2 regions of the Streptomyces sp. NPDC053665 genome follow, and region 2 is predicted to be linked to the other one. Evidence: riboswitches for the same ligand, from Rfam matches in the RefSeq annotation. Region 2 holds a riboswitch; the other holds the start of a gene.
What was found. A riboswitch is a leader RNA that binds a small molecule or an ion and turns the genes downstream of it on or off. The one in region 2 is predicted to bind thiamine pyrophosphate.

Region 1 (10,028 bases), on a different contig from region 2:
CCATGCCCTTGTCGCGCAGCTGCACGATGTCGACGCCCCCGGCGAGGACGGCGTCCAGGAACGCGGGAAGGTCGCCCTGGCGCTTGCGGGCGTCGGTGCAGAGGTAGAGCCGGGCGTCGGCGAGCCGGGCCCGGGCGGTGGTGGCGGCGGTGCCGGTCATGCGAGTCCCCCTCGGTTGTCGGTGGCGCGGACCCCACCCGCCTGCCTGCCTGCGCGCAGCGGGCGGGCGCCGGGGTCCGGTGGTCGGCGCGGACTGCTCCCGCCCGTACGCCGTGGGTGGGCGCGGGCGCGGCGCCCGGCCGGTGGTGCGGGCGGACCCGCGCGCCTGCCCGGCGCGCGAGGGCGGGAGGCCTGTGCAGGCCGGTGCGGTCCCGTCCCAGGGGGCGGCCCCGCCCGCCGGGGTCCCGGCCGGGCGTGCGCGTCCCGTGCGGGACCGACCCGGGCACCTTACGCGGAGCCGGCCCGGGTCCGCCCGCCCCGGCCCGTGCGGGGACAGGGCCCGAAGCCTCAGAGGGGCCCGTGCGCGGGCACGGCGCGGTCCCGGGCCGTGACCCCGAGGGTCACGGCCCCGCACCGGGCGGCTGTCCGGATCCGGCCCCGCTCGCGCGGGGCCGGACGGCCGGCCCGTCGGATCGGGGTCAGACCGCGAGCGCCTGCGCGCGGCGCTTCACCTCCGTGCCGCGGTTCTCGCTGAGCGCCTGCGCCGGGGTGCCGGGCAGGCTGGGGTCGGGGGTGAAGAGCCACTCCAGCATCTCTTCGTCCGTGAAGCCGTCGTCCCGCAGGAGCGTCAGGGTCCCGGTGAGGCCCTTGACGACCTTGTCCCCGTCGATGAAGGCGGCGGGGACGTGCAGCGCGCGGTTCTCACCGCGGCGTACGGCGATGAGCTGGCCCTCCTTGACCAGCTGCCGCACACGCGTCACCTCGACGCCGAACTGCTCGGCGATGTCGGGGAGGGTGAGCCAGGCGGGGACGAGAGCATCGATCTTTGCGTCAATCTCGGTCACGGTGACAAGCCTGCCATCCGCCACCGACAGTCGGAAACCGGCCCGGTCCACCCGGGCGCCCCGCCCCGTCCACCCGGGCGCTCCGACCCCGCCCACGCAGGCGCCCCGGCCCGCTCCGCCCGGGCCCGGCCCTCAGGCCGTGGCCGCCTTCATCGGCCGGGCCGGGTCCGCCAGCAGCACCCGGTTCATCGGCGTGCCCGACTCGATCAGGCGGCGGCCCTGGGCCAGGTCCCGAGGACGGCCCACCGCCAGCAGCGCGACCAGCCGCTCGTCCCGCAGCCAGCACGCCGTCCAGGCCGGGCCGGAGGGGTCGCCCCGCCACAGCAGCGCGTCGGCGGCCGCGTGGTGCCCGGCGTACTGCACGAACCGGCCGAACTGCTCGGACCAGAAGTAGGGCACCGGGTCGTACACCGCGGGCGGCTCGCCCGAGGCCCCGCCGACGATGTTCGCGGCGACCGTGCGCGGCCCCTGAAGGGCGTTGTCCCAGTGGTGCACCAGCAGGCGCTCGCCGTAGCGGCCGGAGGGGAAGGAGGCGCAGTCGCCGACGGCGTACACGTCGGGCACGCGGGTGCGCAGGTGCGCGTCGGCGACGATCTCGCCGTGCGCGCCGAGCTCGACGCCGGACCCGGCCAGCCAGGCCGTGGCGGGGCGGGCGCCGATCCCGACGACGACCGCCTCCGCGGGCAGCCGCGAGCCGTCGTCCAGGACCACCGCGCCGGGCTCGACCCGCGCCACGCGCGCGTGGGTGCGCAGGACGGCGCCCGCGTCGGCGTACCAGCGGGCCATCGGCGCGGCGACCTCGGCGGGCAGGGCGTCGGCGAGGGGACGGCCGGCGGCCTCCACGACGGTCACCGAGCAGCCCGCCTCGCGCGCGGCCGTGGCGAACTCCGCGCCGATCCAGCCCGCGCCCACGACCACGATCTCGTGCCGGGCGGCCAGCACCGGCCGCAGCCGCTCGGCGTCGTCCAGGGTGCGCAGCAGGTGCACGCCGGGCACGCCCTGCGCGCCGGGCAGCCGGACCGGCTCGGCGCCGGTCGCGACCACCAGGACGTCGTAAGGCACGGGCCCGGCCTCGGTGTCCAGCTCGTGGTCGCCGGGGCGCAGGCCCAGCACCTCGCAGCCGAGGCGCAGTTCGATGCCCAGGGCCTCGAAGTCCACGTCGAAGGCGGAGCCCTCGGCCTTGCCGAGCAGGACGGCCTTGGACAACGGCGGGCGGTCGTAGGGCTGGTGGGGCTCGGCACCGATGAGGCTCACGGTGCCGGCGAAGCCCTGTTCGCGCAGGGCGACCGCGGTCTGCACCCCGGCCATGCCCGCGCCCGCCACGACCACGCGCCGCGGCGCGGACGGGCCTGGTTCCTGCGTCTGCTCGCTCACCTGATCACCATAGACACCTGACGTTCCGTCAGTCAGTGCTCCTGCGCCGTGAGCTGCTCCACAACGCTGGTGCCGCTGCCCGGCCCGGACTCCCACTCCCAGGTCTCCTCCAGCCGCACCCGGCCGTCGGGCAGCTCCACGACCGTCGAGACGCAGTGCCCCGAGGCGGTGGTGCCGTCCCGTCTGAGCTGGACGTAGCGGAAGTCGAGCCTGTCACCTTCCCGGATACCCACCAGATGCCCGCGTACGACGTCCCCGCCCGCGTAGTCGGCCCAGATCTCGCCGTCCCGCTCGTGGTAGCGGAACCGGGTGCGGGTCCCCACCTGACCGGATGCCTGGTCGGCGACCGGGGCGAGGACGAGACCGTCGAGGGATCGGGCCATGGGGGAAGGCTCCCTTACTGCGGTGTGCGGGGTCGGGCTAGGGTGGCCAACGTAGAGCACTCGCGGGAGCCCGGGCGCACCGGGCTGAGAGGGAGGCTGGCGGCCTCCGACCGTACGAACCTGATCCGGGTCATGCCGGCGAAGGGAGGGGCTGGACGCCCATGTCGCGCACGTCCACCACATCAGACGTCCTCGTCGTCGGGGGCGGGATCATCGGCCTGGTCACGGCCTGGCGGGCCGCGCAGCGCGGGTTCGCCACGGCCGTGGTGGATCCCGAGCCCGGCGGCGGGGCCGCCCAGGTCGCCGCCGGGATGCTGGCCGCCGTCACGGAACTGCACTACGGCGAGCAGACCCTGCTGGGGCTGAACCTCGCCTCGGCCCGCCGCTACCCGGAGTTCGCGGCCGAGCTGACCGAGCTGACCGGGCACGACCTCGGCTACCGCCGCAGCGGCACCCTGGCCGTGGCCCTCGACGCCGACGACCGCGCGCACCTGCGGGAGCTGCACGCCCTCCAGCAGCAGTCGGGGCTGGACTCGCAGTGGCTGTCGGGGCGGGAGTGCCGCCGGCTGGAGCCGATGCTCGCGCCGGGGGTGCGCGGCGGGCTGCGGGTCGACGGCGACCACCAGATCGACCCCCGGCGCCTCGCCGCGGCGCTGGTCACCGCCTGTGAGCGGGCCGGGGTGGTCCTGCACCGGGCGTGGGCCGAGCGGCTCACCGTGGCGCGGGACCGGGCCGTGGGTGTGGTCACCGACGACGGGACCGTGCTGAGCGCGGGGCAGGTGGTGCTGGCCGCGGGCAGCCTCAGCGGGCGGCTCGCGGGCGTCCCGGACGAGGTGCTGCCCCCGGTGCGGCCCGTGAAGGGCCAGGTGGTGCGGCTGACCATGCCGGCGCGGCACGGGCCGTTCCTGAGCCGCACCGTGCGCGCGGTCGTGCGCGGCAGCCACGTCTACCTGGTGCCGCGCGAGAGCGGCGAGCTGGTGATCGGGGCGACCAGCGAGGAGCTGGGCTGGGACACCACCGTCACCGCGGGCGGCGTCTACGAGCTGCTGCGCGACGCCCACGAGCTGGTGCCGGGCATCACCGAACTGCCGCTCACCGAGACCCGTGCCGGGCTGCGCCCCGGATCTCCGGACAACGCCCCGCTGCTCGGCCCGACGGCCCTGGACGGGCTGCTGCTGGCCACCGGGCACCACCGCAACGGCGTGCTGCTCACACCGGTGACCGGCGACGTGCTGGCGCACGCCCTGGCCACGGGCGAACTGCCCGCCGAGGCCCGCCCCTTCACCCCGGAGCGCTTCCGCGCCGTCACCGCACTCCAGGAGCAGCCCGCGTGAACATCTCCGTCAACGGCGAGCCCCGCCGCGTCCGGCCCGGCACGGCCCTCGACACGGTCGTGGCGTCCCTCACGACCTCGTCCTCGGGCGTGGCCGCCGCCCTCAACGAAACCGTCGTCCCGCGCGCGCAGTGGCCCGCCACGCCCCTGTCCGAGGGGGACCGCGTGGAAGTCCTCACCGCCGTCCAAGGAGGCTGACCATGGCCGACGATCCGTTCGTCCTCGCAGGCACGTCCTTCACCTCCCGCCTGATCATGGGGACCGGCGGGGCGCCCAGCCTGGACGTGCTGGAGCGCTCCCTGGTCGCCTCCGGCACGGAGCTGACGACCGTGGCGATGCGCCGCGTGGACGCCTCCGTGCACGGCTCGGTGCTGTCCGTCCTCGACCGGCTCGGCATCCGGGTGCTGCCCAACACGGCGGGCTGCTTCACCGCCGGCGAGGCCGTCCTCACCGCCCGCCTCGCCCGCGAGGCCCTGGGCACGGACCTGATCAAGCTGGAGGTCATCGCCGACGAGCGCACCCTGCTGCCGGACCCGATCGAGCTGCTGGACGCGGCCGAGACGCTGGTCGACGACGGCTTCACGGTGCTGCCGTACACCAACGACGACCCGGTGCTCGCGCGGAAGCTGGAGGACGTGGGCTGCGCGGCGATCATGCCGCTCGGCTCGCCGATCGGGTCGGGGCTGGGCATCCGCAACCCGCACAACTTCGAGCTGATCGTGGAGCACGCGCGCGTGCCGGTGATCCTCGACGCGGGCGCCGGGACGGCCTCGGACGCGGCCCTGGCGATGGAGCTGGGGTGCGCGGGCGTGATGCTGGCCTCGGCGGTGACGCGGGCGCAGGAGCCGGTGCTGATGGCCGACGCGATGCGGCACGCCGTGGAGGCGGGCCGGCTGGCCCATCGGGCGGGCCGGATCCCGCGGCGGCACTTCGCCCGGGCGTCCTCGCCGGCCGAGGGCGTGGCGGCGCTGGACCCGGAGCGTCCGGCGTTCCGGTAGGCACGTCCGTCCTTGCGGGACCACGTCACAGGTCCGCTGCAGTCCCGCCCCGGGGACGGCCGGGGGGCGGGGGCTGTCGGTCACGGCTCGTACACTCGCCTGCGTGGACACGACCCTTCAGGACCCCTTGGTCGGGCAGGTGCTCGACGGCCGGTACCGCATCGACGCGCGGATCGCGGTCGGCGGGATGGCCACGGTCTACCGGGCCGTGGACACCCGTCTCGACCGGGTCCTCGCGCTCAAGGTGATGCACCCCTCGCTCGCGGTCGACGGCTCGTTCGTCGAGCGGTTCATCCGCGAGGCGAAGTCGGTGGCCCGGCTGGCCCACCCGAACGTGGTGCAGGTCTTCGACCAGGGCACCGACGGCGCCTACGTCTACCTCGCGATGGAGTACGTGGCCGGCTGCACCCTGCGGGACGTGCTGCGCGAGCGCGGGGCGCTGCAGCCGCGTGCCGCCCTGGACATCCTGGAGCCGGTGCTGGCCGCCCTGGGGGCCGCCCACCGGGCCGGGTTCGTGCACCGCGACATGAAGCCGGAGAACGTGCTGATCGGGGACGACGGCCGGGTGAAGGTCGCCGACTTCGGCCTGGTCAGGGCCGTCGACACGGTGACCAACACCACCGGCACGGTCCTCGGCACGGTGTCGTACCTCGCTCCCGAGCAGATAGAGAGCGGCACCGCCGACCCCCGCGTCGACGTCTACGCGTGCGGCGTGATGCTCTACGAGATGCTCACCGGGGACAAGCCGCACGACGGGGACTCCCCCGCCGTGATCCTCTACAAGCACCTGCACGAGGACGTCCCGCCGCCCTCGGCCGCCGTGCCGGGCCTGGCGTACGAGCTGGACGAGCTGGTCGCCTCGGCGACGGCCCGCTCCGCGGAGGTCCGCCCGTACGACGCGGTGGCCCTGCTCGCGCAGGTCCGTGACGGACGCGCCCGGCTCACCGGCGACCAGCTGGACGCGGTGCCGCCGCAGGCGCTGGCGTCGGAGCACGACAACGCCGACGACCGCACGAGCGTGATCCCGCGTGCGCTGACGACACCGCGCCCGGGCTCCTCCGGCCGGGACGGCGCGGTGCCCGAGGCGGAGCTGAACCGCACCAGCCGTCTGGCGTCCCCGCCGCCGCCCCCGCCGTCACGGCGCCGGGCGGTGCCGCGCGGCCCGCTGGCGGTCGTCGTGGCCCTCCTGCTCGTGCTGGGCGTGGGCACGGGCGTCTGGTACATCAACTCCGGCCAGTTCACCGAGGTCCCGCCGCTGCTGGCGAAGACCCAGGACCAGGCCGAGGACCGGTTGCGGGACGCGGGGCTGGAGCTGGGCAAGGTCGAGCACGCCCACAGCGACACGGTCGAGCGGGGCCGGATCATCAGCAGCGACCCCCGGACCGGGACGCGCATCCGGGGGAACGACTCGGTGGGCATCACCGTCTCCGACGGCCCCGCGACCGTGCGGGTGCCCGCCCTGGCGGGCCGGAAGCTGGCCGAGGCGCGGTCCTCGCTGAAGGACGACGGGCTGGAGCCCGGCATGGTGACGCGGAAGTTCAGCGAGGACGTGCCGCGTGGCGCGGTCGTCTCCGCCGAGCCGGCGGACGGCACCAAGGTGCGCGCGGGCACGGCGGTGGCGCTCGTCGTCAGCAAGGGCAGCCCCGTCGACGTCCCGGACGTCACCGGCGAGGACCTCGCCGACGCCGAGGCGGACCTGGAGGAGGCCGGCCTGAAGGTGAAGGTCGCCGAGAAGCAGGTCACCTCCGCCGAGTTCGACAAGGGCGAGGTCGCCGGGCAGAGCCCGAAGGCCGGCGGCCGGGCGGCCGAGGGCGACACGGTGACGCTGACGGTGTCCAAGGGGCCCGAGATGGTCGAGGTCCCGGACGTGGTGGGCGACAGCGTCGACGACGCCACCCGCGAGCTGGAGGAGGCGGGCTTCCAGGTCGACGAGGACCGCGGGCTGCTCGGCCTGTTCGGCGACACCGTCGAGGGCCAGTCCGTCGAGGGCGGCGAGCGCGCGCCCAAGGGCTCGACGATCACGATCAAGATCAGGTGACGGCCGCGGGCGCGGGGCCCGCGGCCGGGACGGGGCCGCGGGCATGACACCCTGAACGGGTGATTCCTCAGCTGTCCGGCCCGTCCCGCAACCCCGTGGGCGGCCATGTCCCCGTGGCCGGCGGTCTCCACCGCGTCGGCCTGTCGTACGCCCGTGAACTGGCGGCGGAGGCCGTGCAGGTCTTCGTCGCCAACCCCCGCGGCTGGGCCACCCCGGCCGGGAACCCCCAGCAGGACGAGGCGTTCCGCGCGGCCTGCGAGGCCGGCGGGATCCCGGCGTACGTGCACGCTCCCTACCTGATCAACTTCGGCTCGCACACCGAGGCGACCGTCGAGCGATCCGTGGAGTCGCTGCGGCACTCGCTGCGGCGCGGGCGGGCGATCGGCGCGCGGGGCGTGGTGGTCCACACGGGCAGCGCCACCGGTGGCCGGGAGCGGCCGGTCGCGCTGCGGCAGGTACGGGAGCATCTGCTGCCGCTGCTGGACGAACTGACCCACGAGGACGACCCGTTCCTGCTGCTGGAGTCGACCGCCGGCCAGGGTGCCTCGCTGTGCTCGCGGACCTGGGACTTCGGCCCGTACTTCGAGGCGCTGGACGCCCACCCGAAGCTGGGCGTGTGCCTGGACACCTGCCACGTGTTCGCCGCGGGGCACGACCTGACCGGCCCGGACGGGATGCACCGGACGCTGGACCTGCTGGTGGACACGGTCGGCGAGGGCCGGCTCAAGCTGATCCACGCCAACGACTCCAAGGACGTCGCGGGCGCGCACAAGGACCGGCACGAGAACATCGGTGTCGGCCACATCGGCGAGGACCCGTTCCGCGCGCTGATGACCCATCCGGCGACCGAGGGCGTGCCGCTGGTCATCGAGACGCCGGGCGGCAAGCAGGGGCACGCGGCGGACGTGGAGCGGCTGAAGAAGCTGCGCGACGGCTGACGCGGACGCGACAGCCCGCGGACGGGCGCCGGGCGTCTCAGAGCCCGGGGCCGTCCCCCGGTTCCTCCTGGTAGGAGTAGCGCTGCTCGCGCCAGGGGTCGCCGATGTTGTGGTAGCCGCGCTCCTCCCAGAAGCCGCGCCGGTCGGCGGTCATGTACTCCACGCCGCGCACCCACTTGGGGCCCTTCCAGGCGTAGAGGTGGGGCACGATCAGCCGGACCGGGAAGCCGTGCTCGGCGGTGAGCAGCTCGCCGTCCCTGTGGGTGGCGAACACGCTCTGCTCGGAGGCGAAGTCGGCCAGCCGCAGGTTGGAGCTGAACCCGTACTCGGCCCACACCATCACGTGGGTGACGCCGTCGGCGGGCGGTGCGAGGTCGAGGATCGTGCGGGCGGGGATGCCGCCCCACTCGGCGCCCAGCATGCTGAACTTGGTGACGCAGTGCAGGTCGGCCACCACGGTGGTGTGGGGCAGGGCCGTGAACTCCTCGTGCGTCCAGCAGTGCTTGCCGCCGGCGGCGGTGGCGCCGAAGACCCGGAACTCCCAGCGCTCGGGCCGGAACTTGGGGACGGGGCCGTAGTGCGTGACCGGCCAGCCGCGCTGTACGCGCTGTCCCGGGGGCAGCGCCGCTCCTGCCGAATCGCGCCCTTCTCCCGATTCGTGTCCCAGCGGCTGACCCATGACTCCATCCTGACAGACCCGGGGTGATGCCCCTGACCGGGGCCACCCCATACGCGGACGAAATGGACTAAGCATGCCCTAACTTACTAAGTGAACACTTACTGGACGATCTTCGCCCTCAGTGGAATCATGCGGCGCACGTGCCAGTCCCACGCGTGGAAGGAGCCTCTGCGATGCAGGGCGACCCCGAGGTCCTCGAATTTCTCAACGAGCAGCTGACCGGCGAGCTGACGGCGATCAACCAGTACTGGCTGCACTACCGGATCCAGGACAACAAGGGCTGGACCAAGCTCGCCAAGTACACGCGTGAAGAGTCCATCGACGAGATGAAGCACGCGGACAGGATCACCGAGCGGATCCTGATGCTGGACGGCCTGCCCAACTACCAGCGGCTGTTCCACGTACGGGTCGGCCAGACGGTCACCGAGATGTTCCAGGCGGACCGGCAGGTCGAGGTCGAGGCGATCGACCGCCTCAAGCGCGGCATCGAGGTGATGCGCACCAAGGGCGACATCACGTCCGCGAACATCTTCGAGGACATCCTCGCCGACGAGGAGCACCACATCGACTACCTGGACACCCAGCTGGAACTCATCGAGAAGCTGGGTGAGGCGCTGTACCTCGCGCAGCAGATCGAGCAGCCGAGCTGAGCCCTGCCGTCAGGCGGCGTCTTCCAGTTCCGACAGGACCGGCTCACCGCGGTCGGCCAGGTCGCGGCGCGGGCAGGTGCCCCTGCCGAGGATCGCCTGGATCCGGCGGACGCACGACCCGCAGTCCGTGCCCGCCTTGCAGGCGGAGGCTATCTGGCGGGGCGTGCAGGCGCCGCCGTCCGCGTGCTGCTTGACCTGCTGCTCGGTGATGCCGAAGCAACTGCAGACGTACACGCGGTCCACCTCCCGACGGGATCTGAGTGCCGTCCCCGTGATCGGTGAGGCAAACCTAACCTTACCCGCCGTCCCGGGAGCACGAAAGCAGTGAGGGGCGCGGATCGTGTGATCCGCGCCCCAGTGCTTGCCCCGGTGACGGGCAGGCGGACCGCTACTGGTCCCGGTACATCTCCGCCACGAGGAACGCCAGGTCCAGCGACTGGCTGCGGTTGAGCCGCGGGTCGCAGGCCGTCTCGTAGCGCTGGTGCAGGTCGTCGACGAAGATCTCGTCGCCGCCGCCCACGCATTCGGTCACGTCGTCGCCGGTGAGCTCCACGTGGATGCCGCCCGGGTGGGTGCCGAGCGCCTTGTGGACCTCGAAGAAGCCCTTCACCTCGTCGAGCACGTCGTCGAA
Region 2 (10,028 bases):
CGGCGGAAACCAGGACGACGACCGGGGGATCGCTCGGCCGAGCGGCCTCCCGGTCCGCGACGAGACCCATCCGGAGCCCATGCCCGACGCCTCGCAGCCGGCCCCCAAGCCGCAGAAGAAGAGCGCGGGTCGCGACCTGAGTGCCGCGATAGGGGTCGGGGTCGGTCTCGGAGCGGTGATCGTCGCGTCGCTGTTCATCGTGAAGGCCGTCTTCGTCGGCGTCGTCGCGGTCGCCGTCGTGGTGGGCCTGTGGGAGCTGACCAAGCGCCTCGACGAACGCAAGGGCATCCGGGCACCCCTCGTGCCGCTCGCGCTCGGCGGGGCCGCGATGGTCGTCGCCGGGTACGTCCGGGGCGCCGAGGGCGCCTGGGTCGCCATGGCGCTCACGGCGCTGGCGGTACTGGTCTGGCGCATGACGGAACCGCCGGAGAACTACCTCCGGGACGTCACGGCCGGTGTCTTCGCGGCGTTCTACGTGCCGTTCCTGGCGACGTTCGTGACGATGATGCTCACCGCGGACGACGGTCCGCAGCGGGTGCTCACCTTCCTGCTGCTCACCGTCGTCAGCGACACGGGCGCCTACGCCGTCGGCTGGCGGTTCGGCCGGCACAAGCTCGCGCCGCGCATCAGCCCCGGCAAGACCCGCGAGGGTCTGCTCGGCGCGGTCTCCTTCGCCATGGTGGCGGGCGCGCTGTGCCTGCAGTTCCTCATCGACGACGGGGCGTGGTGGCAGGGACTGGTCCTCGGCCTCGCGGTCGCCGTCAGCGCCACGCTGGGCGACCTCGGTGAGTCCATGATCAAGCGGGATCTCGGCATCAAGGACATGGGCACCCTGCTGCCGGGGCACGGCGGCATCATGGACCGGCTCGACTCGCTGCTGCCGACCGCTCCGGTGGTGTGGCTGCTGCTGGTGCTCTTCGTGGGTTCCGGCTGAGGCGAGCGGTACGACTCGGTGGGCCTCCGTCCGGCAGGGCGGGGGCCCACCGCCGTTCCGGGCGACTTCGGGGACCCGAGGTGGGACGATGCACCTGTACCTCCCGAAGGAGGCCGCCATGGCCGTCATCCGAGAGAGCATCGACGTGGACCGCCGTCCCGAGGAGGTGTACGCCTACGTCACGGACGCCCCGCGCATGCCGGAGTGGCAGCTGAGCGCCGTGTCCGCCGAGTGGCTGGACGAGGGGCCGGTGGGGGTGGGGACCCGGGTCCGGGTCAGACGGCACGTCGGCCGCGACCGGATCGTGCCGATGACCATGGAGGTCACCGAGTACGACCCTCCGCACAGCTGGGGCATGCGCACGGTGGACGGCCCGGTCCGGGCCCGCGTGCACGGCGAGGTCGAGCCGCTCGACGAGGGGCGCCGCTCCCACGTCACGATCGACGTCGACTTCGAGGGCCACGGCATGGGCAAGGTCCTGGTCCCGCTCGTCGTCCGCGCCCAGGCCCGCAAGGAACTCCCGCGCAACGAACGGATGCTCAAGGACCGGCTGGAGCGGCCCGGGGCGTGAGACGTCCCACGGCCCCGGCACCGCCGTGACCGCTCGCCAGGCGGGGCCGGGGACGCCTGTACCCGGCCCTGGGCCGTCACCGGGCCGCCCGGACCGCCTGGACCGCCCGGACCGCCCGGACCGCCCGGGCCGGCCGCCACCGGCGGTCGCCACCTGCGGATGAGTGCCCCCAGCCCGCTCGGGCCCGGCAACGGGAATCGATCTGCGACACTGGGGGAGTTATGCCTGCACCCGGAGAACTCACTTTCGTCGCCCCCCGCGGAGCCAAGAAGCCGCCGCGGCATCTCGCCGATCTCACTCCTGCCGAGCGCAAGGAGGCCGTCGCCGCGGTCGGGGAGAAGCCGTTCCGTGCCAAGCAGCTGTCGCAGCACTACTTCGCGCGGTACGCGCACGACCCGGAGCAGTGGACCGACATCCCCGCCGGCAGCCGTGACCGGCTGCGGGAGGCGCTGCTGCCCGAGCTGATGACCGTCGTGCGGCACCTGTCCACCGACGAGGGCACCACCCGCAAGACCCTGTGGCGGCTGTTCGACGGGACGCTCGTCGAGTCCGTGCTGATGCGCTACCCGGACCGGGTGACCATGTGCATCAGCTCCCAGGCCGGGTGCGGGATGAACTGCCCGTTCTGCGCGACCGGGCAGGCCGGTCTCGACCGGAACCTGTCCACCGCCGAGATCGTGCACCAGATCGTCGACGGCATGCGCGCCCTGCGGGACGGCGAGGTCCCCGGCGGTCCCGCCCGGCTCAGCAACATCGTGTTCATGGGCATGGGCGAGCCGCTCGCGAACTACAACCGGGTCGTCGGCGCCATCCGCCGCCTCACCGACCCCGAGCCGGACGGGCTCGGGCTGTCGCAGCGCGGCATCACCGTCTCCACCGTCGGGCTCGTCCCGGCCATCCACCGCTTCGCCGACGAGGGCTTCAAGTGCCGGCTGGCGATCTCCCTGCACGCCCCGGACGACGAGCTGCGCGACACCCTCGTGCCGGTCAACACCCGGTGGAAGGTGCGCGAGGTGCTGGACGCCGGGTTCGAGTACAGCGCCCGGTCCGGGCGGCGGCTGTCCATCGAGTACGCGCTGATCCGGGACATCAACGACCAGGCCTGGCGTGGTGACCGGCTCGGCCGGCTCCTTCGGGGCAAGCCGGTGCACGTCAACCTGATCCCGCTGAACCCCACGCCGGGCTCCAAGTGGACCGCCTCCCGGCCCGAGGACGAGAAGGCGTTCGTGGAGGCCATCGCCGCCCACGGTGTGCCGGTGACGATCCGGGACACCCGGGGTCAGGAGATCGACGGGGCGTGTGGTCAGCTCGCGGCCACCGAACGGTAGTCTGATCGCCGTATCCACATCTGCATATTCCGACAGGGGAGCGCCACAGCGCTGAGAGTGCGGCACGGCCGCAGACCCTCCGAACCTGGCCCAGGTCATTCTGGGTAGGGAGATCGGTCACCACTCGAGCTGTTGCGCCCTGCCCGGGACCACGGAAGTCCCGGGCAGGGCCGCGTCTTCTCCTGGTCACTCCAGGAGGAATGAAGTGAGCATCAACGCGAAGCGCCTGACGGCCGCGGTCGTCGGGCTCGGCCTGGCCGGCACGCTCGTGGCGTGCGGGTCCTCGGACGGCGGTCAGGGGTCGGGCGACTCCAAGACCGTCACGCTCGTCAGCCACGACTCGTGGGCCGCCTCCAAGGACGTCCTCGCGGCCTTCGAGGAGCAGTCCGGCTACCAGGTCAGGGTCCTGAAGGACGGCGACGCCGGGCAGGCCGTCAACAAGGCCATCCTCACCAAGGACAATCCGCAGGGCGACGTCTTCTTCGGCGTCGACAACACCCTGCTCTCCCGCGCCCTCGACAACGGCCTGTTCCAGCCGTACGAACCGAAGGGCTCGGACCGCATCGCTCCCGAGTACCGCGCCGACCGGGACGAGCACCGGGTCACCCCCGTCGACACCGGCGACGTCTGCGTCAACTACGACAAGAAGTACTTCGCCGAGCACGACCTCCGTCCGCCGCGGACCCTCGACGACCTGACCGACCCCCGGTACAAGGACCTGCTGGTCACCGAGAACGCCTCGTCGTCCTCGCCCGGCCTCGGCTTCCTGCTCGGCACCGCCGCGAAGTACGGCGACCGGGGCTGGGAGGGCTACTGGAAGAAGCTCAAGGCCAACGGCGTGAAGGTCGTCGACGGCTGGGAGCAGGCCTACAACGAGGAGTTCTCCGGCTCGGCCGGCGGCCGGAAGGCCAAGGGCGACCGGCCGCTCGTCGTCTCCTACGCCTCCTCCCCGCCCGCCGAGGTCGTCTTCGCCGACCCGAAGCCGGACACCGCCCCGACCGGCGTCGCCGAGGGCACCTGCTTCCGGCAGGTCGAGTACGCGGGCCTGCTCGGCAACGCGCGGAACGCCGAGGGCGGCAAGGCGTTCCTCGACTTCCTCGTCGGCAAGCGGTTCCAGGAGGACATGCCGCTCAACATGTTCGTCTACCCGGTGCGCGAGGACGCCCAGGTGCCGCCGGAGTTCGAGAAGTACGGGCCGCAGGCGAAGGACCCGCAGACCATGGACCCGGCGAAGATCGCCGACCACCGTGACCAGTGGGTCAAGTCGTGGACCTCGCTCGTACTGAAGTAGCCGCCCGCAGGCGGGGCGCGGCGGCGCGGTTCGGTCTGCTGGCCGTGCCCGTCGCGTTCTTCGCGGTCTTCTTCGCCTATCCCGTCGCCGCGATCGTCGCGCGCGGTCTGAAGACCGGCGGGGCCTGGCACCCGGCGCGGATCGGGGAGGTGCTCGGGCAGTCCGACGTCCGGCACGTCCTGTGGTTCACCACCTGGCAGGCGCTCGTCTCCACCGCGCTCACGCTGCTGATCGCGCTCCCCGGCGCGTACGTCTTCGCGCGCTTCGACTTTCCGGGCAAGCAGGTGCTGCGGGCGGTGGTGACCGTGCCGTTCGTGCTGCCGACGGTCGTCGTCGGGACGGCGTTCCTGGCGCTGGCCGGGCGCGGCGGGCTGCTCGACGAGCTGTGGGGCGTGCGGCTGGACACCACGGTGTGGGCGATCCTGCTCGCCCACGTCTTCTTCAACTACGCCGTCGTCGTGCGGACGGTGGGCGGGCTCTGGGCGCAGATCGACCCCCGGCAGGAGGAGGCCGCGCGGATGCTCGGCGCCTCCCCGGCGACCGCGTGGCGGAAGGTGACCCTGCCCGCCCTCGCCCCGGCGGTGGCCGCCGCCGCGCTGATGGTCTTCCTGTTCACCTTCACCTCCTTCGGTGTCGTCCAGATCCTCGGCGGGCCCACTTTCTCCACCCTGGAGGTGGAGATCTACCGGCAGACGTCCGAGATCTTCGACCTGTCCACGGCGGCCGTGCTCACCCTGATCCAGTTCGCCGCGGTGGGCGCGGTCCTCGCCCTGCACGCCTGGACGGTGCGGCGGCGGGAGACGGCCCTGCGGCTCGTGGACGCGGCGGTGACCGCGCGCCGCCCGCGCGGGGCCGGGCAGTGGTCGCTGCTGGCGGGGGTGCTGGCCACCGTCGCCGTACTGATCGTGCTGCCGCTGGCCGTGCTGGTGCAGCGCTCCCTCGGCGCCCCCGGGTTCGGCTACTACCGGGCGCTGACCCGCCAGGACGGCGGTATGTTCCTGGTCCCGCCGATCGAGGCGGTCGGCAACTCGCTGTCCTACGCCGTCGCCGCCACCGCCATCGCCGTGCTGGTCGGTTCGCTGGCCGCCGGAGCGCTGACCCGCCGGGACGCCGGGCGGTTCGTGCGCGGCTTCGACGCGCTGCTGATGCTGCCGCTCGGGGTGTCCGCAGTGACCGTCGGCTTCGGGTTCCTGATCTCCCTCGACGAGCCGCCGCTGGACCTGCGGTCCTCGTGGATCCTGGTGCCGCTCGCGCAGGCGCTGGTCGGGGTGCCGTTCGTGGTGCGCACCATGCTGCCGGTGCTGCGGGCGGTGGACGTGCGGCTGCGGGAGGCGGCCTCGGTGCTGGGGGCCTCGCCGTGGCGGGTGTGGCGGGAGGTGGACCTGCCGATCGTGCGGCGGGCCCTGCTGATCGCGGCCGGCTTCGCCTTCGCCGTCTCCCTCGGGGAGTTCGGGGCGACGGTCTTCATCGCGCGGCCCGACAACCCGACCCTGCCGGTGGCGGTGGCGCGGCTGCTGGGACGGCCCGGTGACCTCAACTACGGCCAGGCAATGGCCCTTTCGACGATTCTGATGGTGGTGTGCGCCGTGGCCCTGCTGGTGCTGGAGAGGCTGCGCACCGATCGGACCGGGGAGTTCTGATGCTGCTGGCTCTGCACGAGGCGACGGTCCGTTTCGGCGGGCGGGCCGTGTTGGACGCGGTCGGCCTGGGGGTCGCCGAGCACGAGGTCGTGTGCGTGCTCGGGCCCAGCGGCAGCGGCAAGTCGACGCTGCTGAGGGCGGTCGCCGGGTTGCAGCCGCTGGACGCCGGGCGGATCCTGCTCGACGGGCGGGACCAGGCGGGGGTGCCGGCGCACCGGCGGGGCGTCGGGCTGATGTTCCAGGACCACCAGCTGTTCCCGCAGCGGGACGTCGGCGGGAACGTGGCGTTCGGTCTGCGGATGCACGGTGTGTCGAAGGCGCAGCAGGCCGAGCGGGTGGGGGAGTTGCTCGACCTCGTCGGCCTGCCGGGCGCGGCCCGCCGGTCCGTTGCCGCGCTGTCCGGCGGGGAGCAGCAGCGGGTGGCCCTGGCTCGGGCGCTGGCGCCCAACCCCCGGCTGCTGATGCTGGACGAGCCGCTGGGTCAGCTCGACCGGTCGCTCCGCGAGCGGCTCGTCGTCGAACTGAGGGAGCTGTTCGGCCGGTTGGGCACGACCGTGCTCGCCGTGACGCACGACCAGGGGGAGGCCTTCGCGCTGGCCGACCGGGTCGTGGTGATGCGGGACGGGCGGATCGCCCAGTCCGGTACGCCGCTGGAGGTGTGGCAGCGGCCGGCCGACGCCTTCGTGGCCCGCTTTCTGGGCTTCGAGAACGTCGTCGCGGCCACCGTCGGCGCCGAGGCCGCCGACACGCCGTGGGGCAAGGTGCCGGTGCCGCCGGACGCACCGCAGGGCAGCCGGACGCTGCTGGTGCGGCCCGCCGGTGTGCGGCTGGTGCCCGCCGGCCAGGGCCTGCCCTGCACGGTGGCCGCCCGTACCTTCCGGGGGACCCATGTCGCCGTCCACCTCCAGCCCGAGGACGCCCCGCGTCTGGAGGCGGCGTGCACGCTGCGGGCGGCGCCCGCCGTGGGGGAGCGGGTCGGGGTGGAGTTCGACGGGGCGGAAATCGTGGTGCTCGACTGAACGCCGGCGCCTAGGGTCGTGGGCATGACGCCACTTCCGCACGAGCGCTACTGCGACGAAATCGCCTGTCAGGTGGGCCTGTTGAGGTCGGTGGTGACCTCCGGGGCCGACCTGTCCGCCGCCGTGCCGACCTGTCCCGACTGGTCGCTGGAGGATCTGGTGCGGCACACCGGAGGCGCCCTGCGCTGGGCGGAGCTGCTGGTGCGCACCCGGGCCGAGGACGACGTCCCCGAGGAGCGGGTGCAGGGCGGCGGCGGACCGGGGCCGGCGGGGGACGCCGCCGCGCTGGACGCCTGGCTGGCGGAATCCGGGGAGCGGCTCGTCGCCACCCTGCGCGAGGCAGGGCCCGACGCCAAGGTCTGGGGCTGGGCGGGGATCCTCACCTCGGGGTTCTGGGCCCGTCGCATGACCCACGAGATCACGGTGCACCGGGCGGACGCGGCCCTCGCCGCCGGGCTGCCCTACGAGGTCGCGCCCGACGTGGCGGCCGACGCGATCGACGAGTGGCTGGAGATCCTGCGCCACGCTCAGCGGACGCAGCCGGACGACCCGGTGGCCGAACTGCGCGGCGGGGACCGGAGCATCCATCTGCACGCCACCGACACCGGGCCGGAGCTGAACGCCGAGTGGCTGATCGAACTCGCCGAGGACGGCGTCCGCTGGCGTCGGGGCCACGCGAAGGCCACGGTCGCCCTGCGCGGGCCCCTCACCTCCGTGCTGCTGGCCTTCTACCGCCGGCTTCCGCTCGACACACCGGAGGTGGAGGTGCTCGGCGACCGGGCGCTGCTGGAGTTCTGGCTGGAGCGGGCGAGCTTCCGCTGAACGGGCCGTGGCCCGCCCCCGGTCGGGGACGGGCCACGGCGTCGCGATGTGCCGGCGTCAGCTGTCGCTCTTGGCCCGGCGGCGCATGCCGAGGAACACCGCGCCACCACCCACGACGACCAGGGCCGCCGCGATGCCGGCGATGAGGCCGGTGTGGGAGTCGGCGCCGGTCTCGGCGAGGTTGGACTCACCGGCCGGGGCGGGCGCGTTGCCCGCGGGCACGGGGCTGTCGCTCTCCGAGGGGTTCGGAGCCGGAGCCTCGGACTCCTCGGCCGGCTTCGAGGGGGAGGCCGACGGGGCCGACGGGCTCGGAGTGGCCGTGGCCGGCGTGGTCGCCGGGGGCTTCTCCTCCTCCTTCTTGCAGGCGGTGGCCGGGGTCACGAGGTTGGGCTCGATGTCCTCGTCGACGTAGGAGGCCGCCTTGACGTGGATGCGGTACTCGGCGTTCGGCTTCCACTCCTCGGCGAAGGTGATCGTGGTGCCCTTGCGGGTGCCCTTGACCACCTGCTCGCCGACCTTCTTCGCGTCGGCGCCGTTGTTCTGCAGGTACACGGTGACCGTGGCCGGGATGCCGGCGGGGTCGACGTCGGTGACGGCGATGACGCCCTTGTCGCCGTCGCACTTGGCCTCGGCCGAGAACTCGTTGATGTTGCAGGCCAGCGCGTTGCCAGCGGCGCCGAACGCGAGCGCGGCGGAGGCCGAGACGACACCGAGGGCACGCACGGTGCGTGCGCGGCGCGGGGACGTACGGCGGGATACGGACAGAACTGCCACGTTTGTCCTTTACAGGGTGCGTAAAGAGGGGGGTGGTGGGCGGTGTTGACTGAGCATCAGCACCACCGGGAGGCTCACAGGTCTATAAGCGGCTCATCAGCAGTGTCAACGCATATGCCACGTGCGGGGACCGGCTTTGCCTTCTTATTAACCGCCCAGACGTTTCAACGCCTCGGGTGCCTCCTCGATCCGCTCCACCAGAGCGATCCGCGACTCCATCGAGCGGCCCTCGGCCAGCGTGCGCAGCAGGGGCCAGGCGGGCAGCCTCCGCGTCCAGTGGTCCCGGTCGACGAGCACCATGGGTGTGGGCTCGCCGCGCGACTCGTAGTAGTTGGGCGTCGCGTTGTCGAAGATCTCCTGAAGGGTCCCTGCGGCGCCGGGCAGGAACACCACGCCCGCGTTCGAGCGGGCCAGCAGCCCGTCCTCCCGGGTGGCGTTGGCGAAGTACTTGGCGATGTGGGAGGCGAACGCGTTCGGCGGTTCATGGCCGTAGAACCACGTCGGGATGCCGACGGAGCGGCCGCCGCGCGGGTGGCGGGAGCGGACCTCGAAGGCGGCCGTCGCCCATCGGGTGATCGACGGAGTGAAGTGCGGTTCCTTGCCCAGGAGTTCGAGCGACTCGGTGAGCATGCCGTCGTCGAACGGGGCGGCGTACGCACCGAGGTTGGCCGCCTCCATGGCGCCGGGGCCGCCGCCGGTGGCGACGGTGAACCCGGCCCGGGCCAGCTCCCGGCCGAGCCGGGCGGCGCCCGCGTACCTCTCGGTGCCGCGGGCCATGGCGTGGCCGCCCATCACGCCCACCACCCGGGCGCCGGTGAGGAGTTCGTCGAGCGCGTCCGAGACGGAGTCGTCGTGGACGGCGCGCAGCATCGAGGCGTGGATGTCCCGGTCGGCCTTCGTCCGCTGGAACCAGGCGTAGGCGAGGGCGTCGGGCGTGGCCTCGTAGCCGTCGGCCAGGGACGCGAACAGTTCCTCCGGCGAGTACAGCAGGCCGCGGTAGGGGTCGAAGGGCAGGCCCGGGACCGGCGGGAAGACCAGGGCGCCGTCCGCGCGGACCTTCGCCGCGGCGTCCTCGCGCATCGCGCAGCCGAGGAACACGGCCCCCGTCGTGTCCGTGCCGAGCAGTTCGCGCGTACGGTCCGTCAGGTCCACGGCCTGCACGCGATATCCCGCGAGGGTGCCGCGCGCCGAGACGGTCGCGTCGAACTCCTCGAGGGTCTCTATCTCACGGTCGTCGTGGTGGGCCGCATGGGCGGGCATCGTCTGCACCCTGCCCATGCTGGCACAGCCCCGGTCAGCCCTGGACGGGCACGGTCAGCCCTGGACGGCCGCCGGATCCATCCACACGACCTCGAAGGTGTGGCCGTCCGGGTCGTCGAAGGCCCGGCCGTACATGAACCCGTGGTCCTGGGTCTCGCCGGAGACCGAACCGCCCGCCGCGACCGCCTTGTCGACCAGTTCGTCGACCTTCGCGCGGCTCTCGGCGCTCAGCGCGATCAGCACCTCGCTGGTCCGGGTCGCGTCCGCGATCTCCTTCTGGGTGAACTGGGCGTACTTCTCCTTGGTGTGCACCATCACGACGATGGTGTCGCTGATGACGACCGAGGCGGTCGAGTCGTCGCTGAACTGCTCGTTGATCGCGTAGCCGA

Region 1: another riboswitch for thiamine pyrophosphate. It lies ahead of thiO (glycine oxidase ThiO); the one in region 2 lies ahead of ACZ6ZN_RS31270 (thiamine ABC transporter substrate-binding protein).

What each region holds. Positions count from the first base shown of each region.
Region 1 covers NZ_JBVJKK010000002.1:249,323-259,350, forward strand. The annotation lists gene thiE (thiamine phosphate synthase) at 1-160, opposite strand, end outside; gene ACZ6ZN_RS08665 (Rv2175c family DNA-binding protein) at 639-1,004, opposite strand; gene ACZ6ZN_RS08670 (NAD(P)/FAD-dependent oxidoreductase) at 1,137-2,378, opposite strand; gene ACZ6ZN_RS08675 (avidin-fold protein) at 2,411-2,761, opposite strand; TPP riboswitch at 2,814-2,925, shown strand; gene thiO (glycine oxidase ThiO) at 2,923-4,095, shown strand; gene thiS (sulfur carrier protein ThiS) at 4,092-4,292, shown strand; gene ACZ6ZN_RS08690 (thiazole synthase) at 4,295-5,092, shown strand; gene pknB (Stk1 family PASTA domain-containing Ser/Thr kinase) at 5,196-7,130, shown strand; gene ACZ6ZN_RS08700 (deoxyribonuclease IV) at 7,190-8,068, shown strand; gene ACZ6ZN_RS08705 (sulfite oxidase-like oxidoreductase) at 8,106-8,747, opposite strand; gene bfr (bacterioferritin) at 8,921-9,397, shown strand; gene ACZ6ZN_RS08715 ((2Fe-2S)-binding protein) at 9,407-9,640, opposite strand; gene ACZ6ZN_RS08720 (class II 3-deoxy-7-phosphoheptulonate synthase) at 9,786-10,028, opposite strand, start outside.
Region 2 covers NZ_JBVJKK010000010.1:82,489-92,516, forward strand. The annotation lists gene ACZ6ZN_RS31255 (phosphatidate cytidylyltransferase) at 1-934, shown strand, start outside; gene ACZ6ZN_RS31260 (SRPBCC family protein) at 1,053-1,505, shown strand; gene rlmN (dual-specificity RNA methyltransferase RlmN) at 1,727-2,833, shown strand; TPP riboswitch at 2,858-2,962, shown strand; gene ACZ6ZN_RS31270 (thiamine ABC transporter substrate-binding protein) at 3,039-4,124, shown strand; gene ACZ6ZN_RS31275 (ABC transporter permease) at 4,100-5,764, shown strand; gene ACZ6ZN_RS31280 (ABC transporter ATP-binding protein) at 5,764-6,783, shown strand; gene ACZ6ZN_RS31285 (maleylpyruvate isomerase family mycothiol-dependent enzyme) at 6,808-7,605, shown strand; gene ACZ6ZN_RS31290 (LAETG motif-containing sortase-dependent surface protein) at 7,663-8,379, opposite strand; gene ACZ6ZN_RS31295 (LOG family protein) at 8,527-9,648, opposite strand; gene ACZ6ZN_RS31300 (VOC family protein) at 9,694-10,028, opposite strand, start outside.